Regions from separate parts of the Kocuria nitroreducens genome, predicted to be linked through region 2. Evidence: riboswitches for the same ligand, from Rfam matches in the RefSeq annotation. Region 2 holds a riboswitch; the other holds the start of a gene.
What was found. Region 2 has a riboswitch for S-adenosylmethionine ahead of ACFYE1_RS16325 (acetoacetate--CoA ligase). Riboswitches for the same ligand answer to the same signal wherever they lie in the genome.

Region 1: another riboswitch for S-adenosylmethionine. It lies ahead of ACFYE1_RS07620 (cobalamin-independent methionine synthase II family protein); the one in region 2 lies ahead of ACFYE1_RS16325 (acetoacetate--CoA ligase).

The regions. Positions count from the first base shown of each region.
Region 1 is NZ_JBHZTC010000009.1:1,954-7,991, forward strand. It holds gene ACFYE1_RS07595 (acetyl-CoA C-acetyltransferase) at 178-1,368, opposite strand; gene ACFYE1_RS07600 (CoA transferase subunit B) at 1,365-2,066, opposite strand; gene ACFYE1_RS07605 (CoA transferase subunit A) at 2,063-2,800, opposite strand; gene ACFYE1_RS07610 (IclR family transcriptional regulator) at 2,943-3,722, shown strand; gene ACFYE1_RS07615 (3-hydroxybutyrate dehydrogenase) at 3,787-4,542, opposite strand; SAM riboswitch class I at 4,714-4,816, shown strand; gene ACFYE1_RS07620 (cobalamin-independent methionine synthase II family protein) at 4,830-6,032, shown strand.
Region 2 is NZ_JBHZTC010000032.1:10,544-16,581, forward strand. It holds gene ilvD (dihydroxy-acid dehydratase) at 1-1,450, shown strand, start outside; gene ACFYE1_RS16305 (hypothetical protein) at 1,501-1,809, shown strand; gene ACFYE1_RS16310 (OsmC family protein) at 1,871-2,392, shown strand; gene ACFYE1_RS16315 (CoA-binding protein) at 2,453-2,947, opposite strand; gene ACFYE1_RS16320 (O-acetylhomoserine aminocarboxypropyltransferase/cysteine synthase family protein) at 2,944-4,287, opposite strand; SAM riboswitch class I at 4,370-4,468, opposite strand; SAM riboswitch class IV at 4,575-4,689, shown strand; gene ACFYE1_RS16325 (acetoacetate--CoA ligase) at 4,774-6,038, shown strand, end outside.

The DNA of each region.
Region 1 (6,038 bases), on a different contig from region 2:
GCACCGGAGGAGACCGCGGACCCGGCCGTGATCGCCGCGGGCGCCGCCGCCGGGCACACCAGCGGCGAGCGCCGGACGCACACCCCGAGGCCGAAACCGGCCGGCCCTCCAGGACCCGGCCGACCACGATTCGTCGTGGCCGCCCGGGTCCTGAGGGGTCGGTGGACGGGCCGAGGGTCAGTCGCGGTAGAGCAGCAGCGCCTCGCCCTGCCCGCCGCCGCCGCACAGCGACACCGCGGCCCTCCCGGACCCGCGGCGGGAGAGCTCGTAGGCCGCGTGCAGCGCCAGGCGGGCACCGGAGGCGCCGATCGGGTGGCCGACGGCCACGGCGCCGCCGTGGAGGTTGGCCCGTTCCAGTGGGTAGTCGAGGTCCCGCAGCGACTGGATCAGCACGGACGCGAACGCCTCGTTGATTTCGATGAAGTCCAGGTCCTGCACTGACCAGCCGGCCTTAGACACGGCGTCCTCGATCGCCCGGGACGGCTGGGAGTGCAGCGAGGTGTCGGGCCCGGCCACCTGGCCGGGGGCCCCGACCACGGCCAGGTACTCGAGTCCGTGGCGCTCGGCGTACTCCCGGCTGGTGAGGACCACGGCGGCCGCGCCGTCCGACAGCGGCGAGGAGTTGCCGGCCGTGATGGTGCCGTCCTTCGCGAAGGCCGGGCGCAGCTTCGCCATCGACTCCGCCGTGGACTCCGGCCGGACGCCCTGGTCGGTGTCGACGACCAGCGGGTCGCCCTTGCGCTGCGGGACGGTCACGGGGGCGATCTCGTCGCGGAAGACGCCGTCCTCCGTGGCGCGGGCCGCGCGCTGGTGGCTCTGGGCGGCGACCTGGTCCTGCTCCTCGCGGGAGATCGAGCGCTCGCTGTTTCCGGACTCCGTGAGGGAGCCCATGGACACGCACGCGGCGACGTCGACGAGCCCGTCCTTGGCCACGGCGTCCTCGAGCTTGAGGTCGCCGTAGCTCTTGCCCTGCCGCACGCCCATCGCGAGGTGCGGGGTGTTGGTCATGGACTCCTGGCCGCCGGCCACGACGATCTCGGCCTCGCCCGCGCGGATCATCCGGGCGGCATGGGTGACGGCCACGAGCCCGGAGAGGCAGACCTTGTTGACGGTCTCGGCGGGCACGTGCAGCGGGATGCCCGCGGCGACGGCCGCCTGGCGGGCCGGGTTCTGCCCGGCGCCGGCCTGCAGGACGTGGCCCATGACCACGTAGTCCACCTGCTCGGGGGCGATCCCGCCGCGCTCGAGCGCGGCGCGGATGGCGTGGGCACCCAGCTCGGCCGCGGTGAAGGACGCCAGGTGGCCCAGGATCTTGCCCTGGGGCGTGCGGGCGCCGGACAGGACGACGACGTCGGTGGCGGTGCTCATCGGTTCTCCTCAGCGCCGCCGGGGGCGGCGTTCTCGGTGGGGACGGTGTCGGGGGTGACGTCCTGCAGGTCGGTGCGGAAGGACGCCTCGGTCTTCTCGCGGATCTCGTCCTGGGTGACGCCGGGGGCGAGGCTGCGCAGCACGAGCCCGCCGTCCTCGACGTCGAACACGCACAGGTCCGTGACGATGCGGTCGACCACGCGCACGCCGGTGAGCGGGAGGTCGCACTCGGTCTTGATCTTGGCGGAGCCGTCCTTGGTCACGTGCTCGGTCAGCACCACGACGCGCGGGGTGCCGGCCACGAGGTCCATGGCACCGCCCATTCCCTTGACCATCTTGCCGGGGATCATCCAGTTGGCGAGGTCGCCGGTGCCGGAGACCTGCATGGCGCCGAGGATCGCGATCTTGACGTGGCCGCCGCGGATCATCCCGAAGGAGGTGGCGGAGTCGAAGACGGAGGCCCCGGGCAGCAGCGTGATGGTCTGCTTGCCGGCGTTGATGAGGTCCGGGTCCTCGTCGCCCTCGTAGGGGAACGGGCCCATGCCGAGCACCCCGTTCTCCGACTGCAGCACCACGTTGACGCCCTCGGGCAGGTTGTTGGCCACGAGGGTGGGGATGCCGATGCCGAGGTTGACGTAGTCGCCGTCGGAGAGCTCCACGGCGGCGATCGCCGCCATCTCGTCCCGGGTCCAGCTCATGCCTGGTCTCCGTTCTGCTCGGTGGCCCGCCCGGCCGGGCGGGGGCGGACGGTGCGCTGCTCGATGTCCTTGGGTGCGCCGCTGTACTGCGCGACGTGTTGGACGTAGACGCCCGGGGTGACGATGTGGTCGGGGTGGATCTCGCCGACCGCCACGACGTGCTCGACCTCGGCGAAGGTGACCTTCCCGGCGGTCGCGACGATCGGGTTGAAGTTGCGCGCGGTGTAGCGGTAGACGAGGTTGCCGTCGGCGTCCCCGGTGTGGGCGTGGACCAGGGCGATGTCGGCGACGATGCCGCGCTCCTGCACGTAGGTCTCGCCGTCGAACTCGGCGTGCGGCTTGCCCTCGGCCACGAGCGTGCCGACCCCGGTCTTCGTGTAGAAGGCGGGGATGCCGGCGCCGCCGGCCCGGAGCCGCTCGGCGAGGGTGCCCTGCGGGTTGAACTCGACCTCGAGCTCGCCGTCCAGGTACTGCTGGGCGAACAGCTTGTTCTCGCCCACGTAGGAGGCGAGGACCTTCTGCACCTGGCGGTTCTCGAGCAGGACCCCGAGGCCCTTGCCGTCCACGCCCATGTTGTTGGAGACCACCGTGAGGTCCGTGACCCTGGAGTCCCGCACCGCGTCGATGAGATCCCGGGGGATCCCGCTCAGCCCGAACCCGCCCACGGCGAGCGTCATGCCGTCCCGCAGGCTCTCCGCCAGCAGCTCGGCGGCGCTGTCTCTGACCTTGGACACCCTTGTCCCTCCCTCTCGTGCGACTGTGACTCAGCACTCAATCTAGGGAGCCTCCACATAACGGTCAACAGATCCGGCGGAATGACGGTGCTTCTCCTCATCATCCGGCCATTCGAGTCCCGGCTGTCCATATAGTGGAGTCATGGGACGGCAGTCGACGACAGGTGCGGGAACACAGGTGGTCCACCGGGTCGGCCGGCTGCTGCGGGCCGTCGCCGGGCGGGAGCAGGGCAGCACGGTCGCGGAGCTCGCGGCCGAGACCGGGCTGACCCGCCCCACCGTGCACCGGCTGCTCACGGGGCTGGCCGAGGAGGGCTTCGTCGACCGCGCCGCCGGGACCGGGGCCTGGCAGCTGGGCCCGGAGCTGTACGTGCTGGGCGCGGTGGCGGCCCAGCGCTATCCGATCCGGGAACTGGCCGGGCCCTCGCTGCGCCGGCTCGCGGAGGCCACCGGCGAGAGCGCGTTCCTGTCGGTCCGCCGAGGGCTGGAGACCGTCTGCCTGGCCCGCGTGGAGGGCGCCTTCCCCATCCGCTCCCACGTCCTCTACGAGGGGCTGCGGCTGCCGCTCGGCGTGGCCTCGGCGGGGCTGGCGATCCTGGCGCACCTCCCGGACGCGGAGGTGGAGCGGGTCCTCGCGGCCACGCCCGGCGCCCGCGCCGGGTGGGGTCCGCTGCACACGCCCGAGCGGATCCGGGACCTGCTCGCCGGCGTGCGGCGGGAGGGCTTCGCGGTCAACCCGGGGCTGATCGTGGAGGGCAGTTGGGGCATGGCCGCCGCGGTCTTCGACGCGACGGGCGCACCGGTCTACGCGCTGAGCCTCACGGGCATCGAGCCCCGGTTCACCGGCGAGCGCCGGCAGCCCCTGGGACGGGCCCTGCTCACGGAGGCCCACCGGCTCTCCCGGGAGCTGGGCCACCGCTGAGCGGCCCGGGCCGGCCCCGGTCGGTCCGGACGGGGCGCCCCAGCGCACCATCGCCGCGCGGTGCTCAGCGCGCCGTCCAGCCGCCGTCCATCGTGTAGGACGCCCCGGTGACCATGGACGCGTGCGGTCCGGCCAGCCACGCCACGAGGCTGCCGACGTCCTCCGGGTCCACGAGCTTCTTGATCGGCGTCTCACCGAGCATGATCCGCTCCACCACCTCGGACTCGGGGATCCCGTGCACCTTGGCCTGATCGGCGACCTGCTTCTCGACGAGCGGGGTGCGCACGTAGCCGGGGTTGATGCAGTTGCTGGTCACCCCGTGGGCCGCGCCCTCCACCGCGATGGTCTTGGACAGCCCTTCGAGGCCGTGCTTGGCCGAGACGTAGGCGCTCTTGTAGGGGGACGCCCGCAGCCCGTGCACGGAGGAGACGTTGATGACGCGCCCCCAGCCCTTCTCGTACATGTGGGGCAGGGCCGCGCGCACCAGCAGGAACGGGCTCTCGAGCATGAGCACGAGGATGCGGTGGAAGTCCGCGGGATCGAACTCCTGCAGGGGGGACACCTTCTGGATGCCGGCGTTGTTGACCAGCACGTCGACGTCGAGGCTCAGCTCGGCGAGCGCCCCGGTGTCGAGCAGATCCACGGCCCAGGCCCGTCCCCCGAGCTCGCCGGCGACGCGCTGGGCGCCGGCCTCGTCGACGTCGGCCACCACCACGTGGGCGCCGGAGCCGGCGAGAGCTCGGGCGGCCGCGAGGCCGATGCCGCTCGCTCCGCCGGTCACGAGCGCGGTGCGCCCCTCGAGGCCGTTGTCCTGGAACATGGGGGTCCTTTCTTCCGTCCGCGGTGCCCACCGGGTCCGGGGCACCGGTCACCGTCACGGTATGTGATCCGGACCACGACGGCGAGCAGGATCGCGCGTGTCACATTCCGTCACACCCGTCACGCGGGCGCCGAATGGCGCGACGCCCGCCGGTGCGCTTGGATGAAGAGGTCACCATCCAGAGCGGCCGAGAGATCTGGCTCGACGACGCCGCAGCAACCCGGGCGACGGTTCCCCGTCCCACCTCCGGTGCTACCGCCACGACCGATGGAAAGGACGTGCGACCCGTGCTGCACAGTGCCGACCGCATCCTCACGACCCACGCCGGGTCCCTCCCCCGGACCCCGGCGCTGCTCGAGGCGAACCGGGCGAAGGGCAGCGTCCCGGAGGCCGAGTACGACCGGCTCCTGCAGGACTCGGTGGTCGACGTGGTCCGCCGGCAGGACGAGCTCGGGATCGACGTGGTCAACGACGGCGAATACGGCCACGTCATGGCCGCGGAGGTGGACTACGGCGCGTGGTGGCACTACATCTTCGCCCGGATTTCGGGCCTCACCCCCGGCGAGGTGGACCTGTGGGAGCAGGAGCCCCAGCGCTCTGCCCCCGGCCGGGTGGTCCTGACGAGCTTCGGGGACCGCCGGGACCGCCAGATCTTCAACGAGGCGTACACGGACCCCACCTCGGGCATCACCGTGGGCAAGCAGGCGCCGTTCCCGAGGATCACCGGGAAGCTGGAGTACACGGGTCATGCGGCGCTGGAGGCCGACATCCGCAACCTCAAGGCGGGCCTGGCGGCGACGGGCGCGAGCGAGGGCTATCTCGCCGCGCTGTCCCCGGGCTCGTGCGCCCGCCTGGAGAACACCCACTACGCGGACGAGGACGAGGTCCTCACCGCGTGCGCCGAGGTCATGCGCGAGGAGTACCGGGCGATCACCGACGCCGGGCTGATCGTGCAGATCGACGACCCCTCCATCGCGGAGAACTGGGACCAGGTCAACCCGGAGCCCGGCGTGGCGGACTACCAGGCGTTCACGCGCAAGCGCGTGGAGGCCCTCAACTACGCCCTCGAGGGCATCCCGGAGGAGCAGGTCCGCTTCCACCTGTGCTGGGGCTCCTGGCACGGCCCGCACACCACGGACCTCGGGTTCGAGCACCTGGTGGAGCTCATGCTCTCCATCCGGGCCGGCGGCTACAGCTTCGAGGCCGCCAACGCCCGGCACGAGCACGAGTGGAAGGTCTGGCAGGACCACGTGCTGCCCGAGGGCAAGGTCATCATCCCGGGGATCGTCTCCCACGCCACCAACGTCGTGGAGCACCCCGAGCTCGTGGCCGACCGGATCGAGCGCTTCGCCCGCCAGGTGGGCCGCGAGAACGTCATCGCCTCGACCGACTGCGGCCTGGGCGGGCGCATCCACCCGCAGATCGCCGAGGCCAAGCTCGAGACCCTGGTCCGCGGGGCCGAGCTCGCCTCCCGCCGGCTCTGGTCCTGACCGGCC
Region 2 (6,038 bases):
CATGCTGCTGGCCGCGCTGCGGCTGAACATCCCGGTGGTCTTCGTCTCCGGCGGGCCCATGGAGTCCGGCGAGGCCGTCGAGGGCGTGGTCGAGCACCGGCTGGACCTCGTGGACGCGATGTCCATGGCCGTCGACGAGTCCGTCACCGACGAGCAGCTCGGACAGATCGAGCGCAACGCCTGCCCCACCTGCGGGTCCTGCTCCGGCATGTTCACCGCCAACTCGATGAACTGCCTCACCGAGGCCCTCGGTCTCTCCCTGCCCGGCAACGGCACCACGCTGGCCACCCAGGTGGCCCGCAAGGAGCTGTTCCTGGAGGCCGGCCGCCGGGTCGTGGACCTGTGCTGCCGCTACTACGAGCAGGACGACGAGTCCGTGCTCCCGCGCAACATCGCCACCAAGGCGGCGTTCGAGAACGCCATGGCCCTCGACATCGCCATGGGCGGGTCCACGAACACGATCCTGCACATCCTCGCCGCCGCCCAGGAGGGCGAGGTGGACTTCGCGCTCCCGGACATCGACGCCCTGTCCCGCCGGGTGCCCTGCCTGTGCAAGGTCGCGCCGAACTCCACGCGGTTCCACATCGAGCACGTGCACCGTGCCGGCGGCATTCCCGCGATCCTCGGCGAGCTGCGCCGTGCGGGCCTGCTCAACGAGGACGTGCACACGGTGCACGCCCCGGACCTGGCCACCTGGCTGGACGAGTGGGACGTCCGCAGCGGCCGGTCCTCCGAGCGCGCCCGGACGCTCTTCCACGCCGCTCCCGGCGGCGTGCGCACCACGCAGGCGTTCTCCACGGACAACACGTTCGAGTCCCTCGACCTCGACGGCGAGGACGGCTGCATCCGCTCGGTCGAGCACGCCTACACACAGGACGGCGGCCTGGCGATCCTCCACGGCAACATCGCCGAGGACGGGGCGGTCATCAAGACCGCCGGCATCGACGAGGAGCTGTTCCACTTCGTCGGCAGGGCGTTCGTGGTCGAGTCCCAGGACGAGGCCGTGTTCGAGATCCTGTCCAAGAACGTGCAGCCCGGCGACATCGTGGTCATCACCTACGAAGGCCCCAAGGGCGGTCCGGGCATGCAGGAGATGCTCTACCCGACCTCCTACCTCAAGGGCCTCGGTCTCGGCCGGGAGTGCGCCCTGATCACCGACGGCCGCTTCTCCGGCGGCACCTCCGGCCTCTCGATCGGGCACATCTCCCCGGAGGCCGCCGCCGGCGGCGCGGTGGGCCTCATCGAGTCCGGCGACGAGATCGAGATCGACGTCGCCCGGCGCGTGCTGCGCGTGAACGTGGACGACGCCGTCCTGGCCGCCCGCCGGCAGGCCAAGGGGCCGGCCCCGTGGTACCCCACCAAGCCGCGCGAGCGCCAGGTCTCCAAGGCCCTGCGCGCCTACGCCTCGATGGTCACCTCCGCGGACAAGGGCGCCGTGCGGGCGATCTGACCCGGCCCCTCCGTTCCGCGAGGTCGCGGTGGACGGCGACCGGCTGCCGCGTGCTCGTGCTGGTGCTCGGCATCGGTGGAGCCACGCTGGACCTGGACCTGGACCTGGACCTGGCCCGGTCCCTGGCCGACCTGTCCATGGCGGTCATGGCCACCATCGACCCGGTGGTTCTGGTGCTGCTCGCCGGCGTGGCCGTCCGGGTGCTCATGAACGACGAGGCCCAGCGCAGGCAGGGCGCCGAGCCGGTCTTCCACAGCGGCGACGTCCCGGGCCGGTCCGGGACCGGGGCCTGGGACGGCACCGACGGGGTGACCACCCGGGCCTGCTGGGAGGACCGGGTGGCCGAGCGCGCCCGCTGATCCCGTCCGGCGCGGGTGCCCCGCGTGGTGCCGTCCGCGCCGGACGCTCTACAGTGGCACCATGGAATCTCGTACCCAGATGACCGCCGCGGAGCTCCGGCAGCTCCAGGCCCCCCTCAAGGACCGTTACCGGGCCGAGCCCGGGGCGGCCTGCACGCCCCTGCACTCCCACGGCGACTTCCGGGACCCCGGACTGACCTGCACTGTCGACACCTGGGCGGGTCCCGTGCGGGGCGGTCCGCACTCCGCCACCGGCGGTGACGGCAGCGATGCCTGCTCCGGGGACATGCTCCTCGACGCGCTCCTGGCCTGCGCCGGGGTGACCCTGCGCAGCGTCGCCACCGCCATGGGCGTGGAGGTGCGCTCGGCCGAGCTGACCGCGGACGGGATGTTCGACGCCCGCGGCACCCTGGGCGTCGACCGGGCCGTGCCCGTCGGGGTCCAGGACGTCGTCGTGACCGCCCGCGTGGACGCGGACCTCGACGACACCGCCCTGGATCGCCTCGCGCGGGCCACGGAGCGGTACTGCGTGGTCAGCCAGAGCCTGAAGGCCGAGGTGCGGTTCGTCCTCGAGCGCGTGTAGCGACCTGCCCAGCGGGACGGGGCGGCCCCGGATGCCTCAAGCTTCCGGGGCCGTCGCCGTTCAGGCCAGGGCCTGCCGCTTCGCCGAGATGACCCCGGTGTTGAACCCGGCCAGGTGGAGGCCGCCGTGGAAGCGGGCGTGCTCGATCTTCACACAGTGGTCCATGACCACGCCGAGCCCGCCCTCCTCGGCGATCCTGGCCGCCTCCTCGTGCCAGGAGCCCAGCTGCAGCCACAGGGTCCTCGCCCCGACGGCCACGGCGTCGCGGGCCACGCCGGGGAGGTCGTCGTGGCGCCGGAACGCGTCGACGAGGTCGGGGGTCTCCGGCAGGTCGGCGAGGGACGGGTAGACGGGCCGGCCCATGATCTCCCGCAGCACCGGGTTGACGAAGTACACCCGGTACGGCGAGGAGGACAGCAGGTACGTCGAGACGAAGTAGGACGCGCGAGAGGGCTTGTCGGACGCGCCCACGATGGCGATCGACTCGGTGCCGTGCAGGATGGCCAGCCGCTCGGGCGCGCTCGGTCCCGTCCAGGTGCGGGTCTCGGCGGTCATCGGAGTGCTCCTTCGACGGTCGGGGCGGACTCCCGGGCCAGCCCGGTGGCCGCGGAAAGGGCCTGGTCCAGGTCCCAGAGGATGTCCTCGACGTCCTCGAGGCCCACCGACAGGCGGATGAGGTCCTCCCGCACGCCCGCCTGGAGCAGCTGCTCGGCCGAGAGCTGCTGGTGGGTGGTCGAGGCCGGGTGCAGGACGAGGGTGCGGGCGTCGCCGATGTTGGCGAGGTGGCTGGCCAGCTGCAGGTTCTCGATGAACCGGGCGCCCACCTCCCGTCCGCCGAGCCGGTCCGTGGGGGAGACCCCGAACGCGAAGACGGCCCCCGGGCCGAGGGGCAGGTATCTCCGCGCCCGGTCGTGGTGGGGGTGGCTCGGCAGACCGGCGTAGTTGACGTAGGACACGCGCCGGTCCTCCTCCAGCCACCGCGCGACGGCCTGCGCGTTGGCCAGGTGCGCGTCCATCCGCTGCGGCAGCGTCTCCACGCCCTGGAGCAGGTTCCACGCGGACTGGGGCGCCAGGGCGGGGCCGATGTCCCGTAGCTGCTCGGTGCGCAGCCGGGTCAGGAACCCGTACTCCCCGAAGTTCCCCCACCAGGTGACGTCGTTGTACGTCGGCACCGGCTCCGTCATCGACGGGAAGTTGCCGTTCGCCCAGTCGAAACGGCCGGACTCGACGACGACGCCGCCCAGCGTGGTGCCGTGGCCGCCCAGGAACTTGGTGGCGGAGTGGATGACGATGTCGGCCCCGTGCTCAATGGGACGGATCAGGTACGGCGGGGTCATGGTCGAGTCGACGACCAGCGGCACACCGGCCTCGTGCGCGACCGCGGCGAGGCCCTCCAGGTCGGCGATCCCCCCGGACGGGTTGGCCACGACCTCCGTGTAGACGGCCTTGGTGCCCGGGCGCACCGCGGCCCGGTAGTCGGCGGGGTCGGTGCCGGGCACGAACGTGGTCTCGATCCCGAACCGGCGGAGGGTGACGTCCAGCTGGGTGACCGTCCCCCCGTAGAGCTGGGCGGAGGCCACGATGTGGTCCCCGGCCTGGGCGAGCGCGGCGAACACGAGGAACTCGGCAGACATGCCGGAGGCGGTGGCCACGGCGCCGATGCCGCCTTCGAGGGACGCGATGCGCTCCTCGAACGCCGCGACCGTCGGGTTGCCGATGCGGGAGTAGATGTTGCCGTACTTCTGCAGGGCGAACAGGTTGGCGGCGTCGTCGGCGTCCTTGAAGACGAACGAGCTGGTCTGGTAGATCGGGACCGCCCGGGCGCCGTGCTCGGCGTCGGGGGTGCCCCCGGCGTGCAGGGCGCGGGTGCGGAACCCGAACTGGTGGTCGGCCATGGGAAGGACTCCTCGTGCAGGTGGTGCCGCTGATCGGTCCCGGACGGAGAGGTGCCCCCGGTGGACGGCCCGGGAGTGCGCTGCTCCATCGGTCCTGGCGGTAGCACCGTGCGGTCCGCGACGTCGACCACGGTTGCTGCGGCGTCGTCGATCCAGGTCTCTCGGCCGCTCGGGATGGCTGCCCTCCATTGTGGTCGTCCGGAGTGTTTCGCGCCAACCGGGCCGTCACGCTCCGCCGATCTGACACGGACGGGTTCCCTGGCCTATTGTGGGAACGCATTCAGCACGATCACGAGACCCGGCGCGAAGCTCTGGCTGGCCGGGCGGCAACCCTCTCCCGTAGCGGGGTGCCCCAGATGAGGATCGGGCCGCAGGGCACACCGCCTGCGGCAAGTACGGCGCCCTCCGCGCCGGATCTGCGCAGCACCCCTGAACGGGGTGCCGGGCCACGGGGCAGATCAGCTCAGGAAAGGCGCACCCCGCCCGATGACCCCGCACGGCCCTGCCACTCTCTGGACACCCCCGGACTCCGCCTTCAGGGACTCCGCCATGAGCCGCTTCGCACTCGCCCACGGGTTCGACCCCCGTCGCTACGACGAGCTGCACGGCTGGTCGGTGACCCGGCGGGAGGAGTTCTGGAACGCGCTGTGGGACTTCACGGGCGTGCTCGGGGACAAGGGCGACGTCGTGGAGCAGGCGCCGCCGGCCGACGGCGGCGATCTCGAGCTGCTGCCCTCCCTGCGGCACGGACGCATGTTCGGGACCAGGTACTTCCCCGCCGGGCGGCTCAACGTGGCCGAGAACCTGCTGCGGGGCGAGCCCCACCGGCTCGCGGTGCTCGCCGCGGACGAGACGGGAACCCACACGCGGCTCACCGTGGGGGAGCTGCGTGGACGGGTCGCAGCCGTCCAGGCGGGGCTGCGGGCGGCAGGGGTCGGTGAGGGCGACGTCGTCGCCGGCATCCTCCCCAACACCGTCGAGAACCTCACCACGATGATCGCCACCCTGTCCCTGGGGGCCGCCTGGGCCGGCTGCTCCCCGGACTTCGGGGTGGCCGGCCTGGTCGACCGGATCGGGCAGGTGGGCCCGTCGGTGGTGGTCGCCGCGCAGGGCTACGCCTACAACGGCCGCGACTTCGACGTGCGGGACAGGGCGGAGGAGGTCGTCGCCCGCCTGGCGACCACGCCCGATCTCGTCCTGGTCGGCTCGCCCCGGTGGGAGGACGAGTTCACGGACGAGACCTCGCCCCTCACGCTCGAGCGCTTCCCGTTCGACGCGCCCGGCCTGATCATGTTCACCTCGGGCACCACGGGGCTGCCCAAGGCCATCGTGCACAGCGCCGGTGGCGTCCTGCTCCAGCACCTCAAGGAGCACGTCCTGCACGGGGACGTCCGTCCCGGCGACGTGCACTCCTGGTTCACGTCCACCGCCTGGATGATGTACGCGTGGGTCGTGTCCGTCCTGGCGGCCGAGGCGGCCGTGCTGCTCATCGACGGCCACCCCTCGCCCCGCCTCCCCGACGGCACCGCCGACCACGGACACCTGTGGCGGATGGCGGACGAGGCCGGGCTCACCCACTTCGGCACGAGCCCCCGGTACCTGACCGCTCTCATGGACTCCGGGTACGCGCCCCGGGAGCACCACGACCTGAGCGCCCTGCGATCGGTCCTCTCGGCCGGGGCGCCCGTCTCCCCGGAGCAGTACGACTGGCTGTACGCCGAGGTGAAGCAGGACATGGTCTTCGCCTCGAT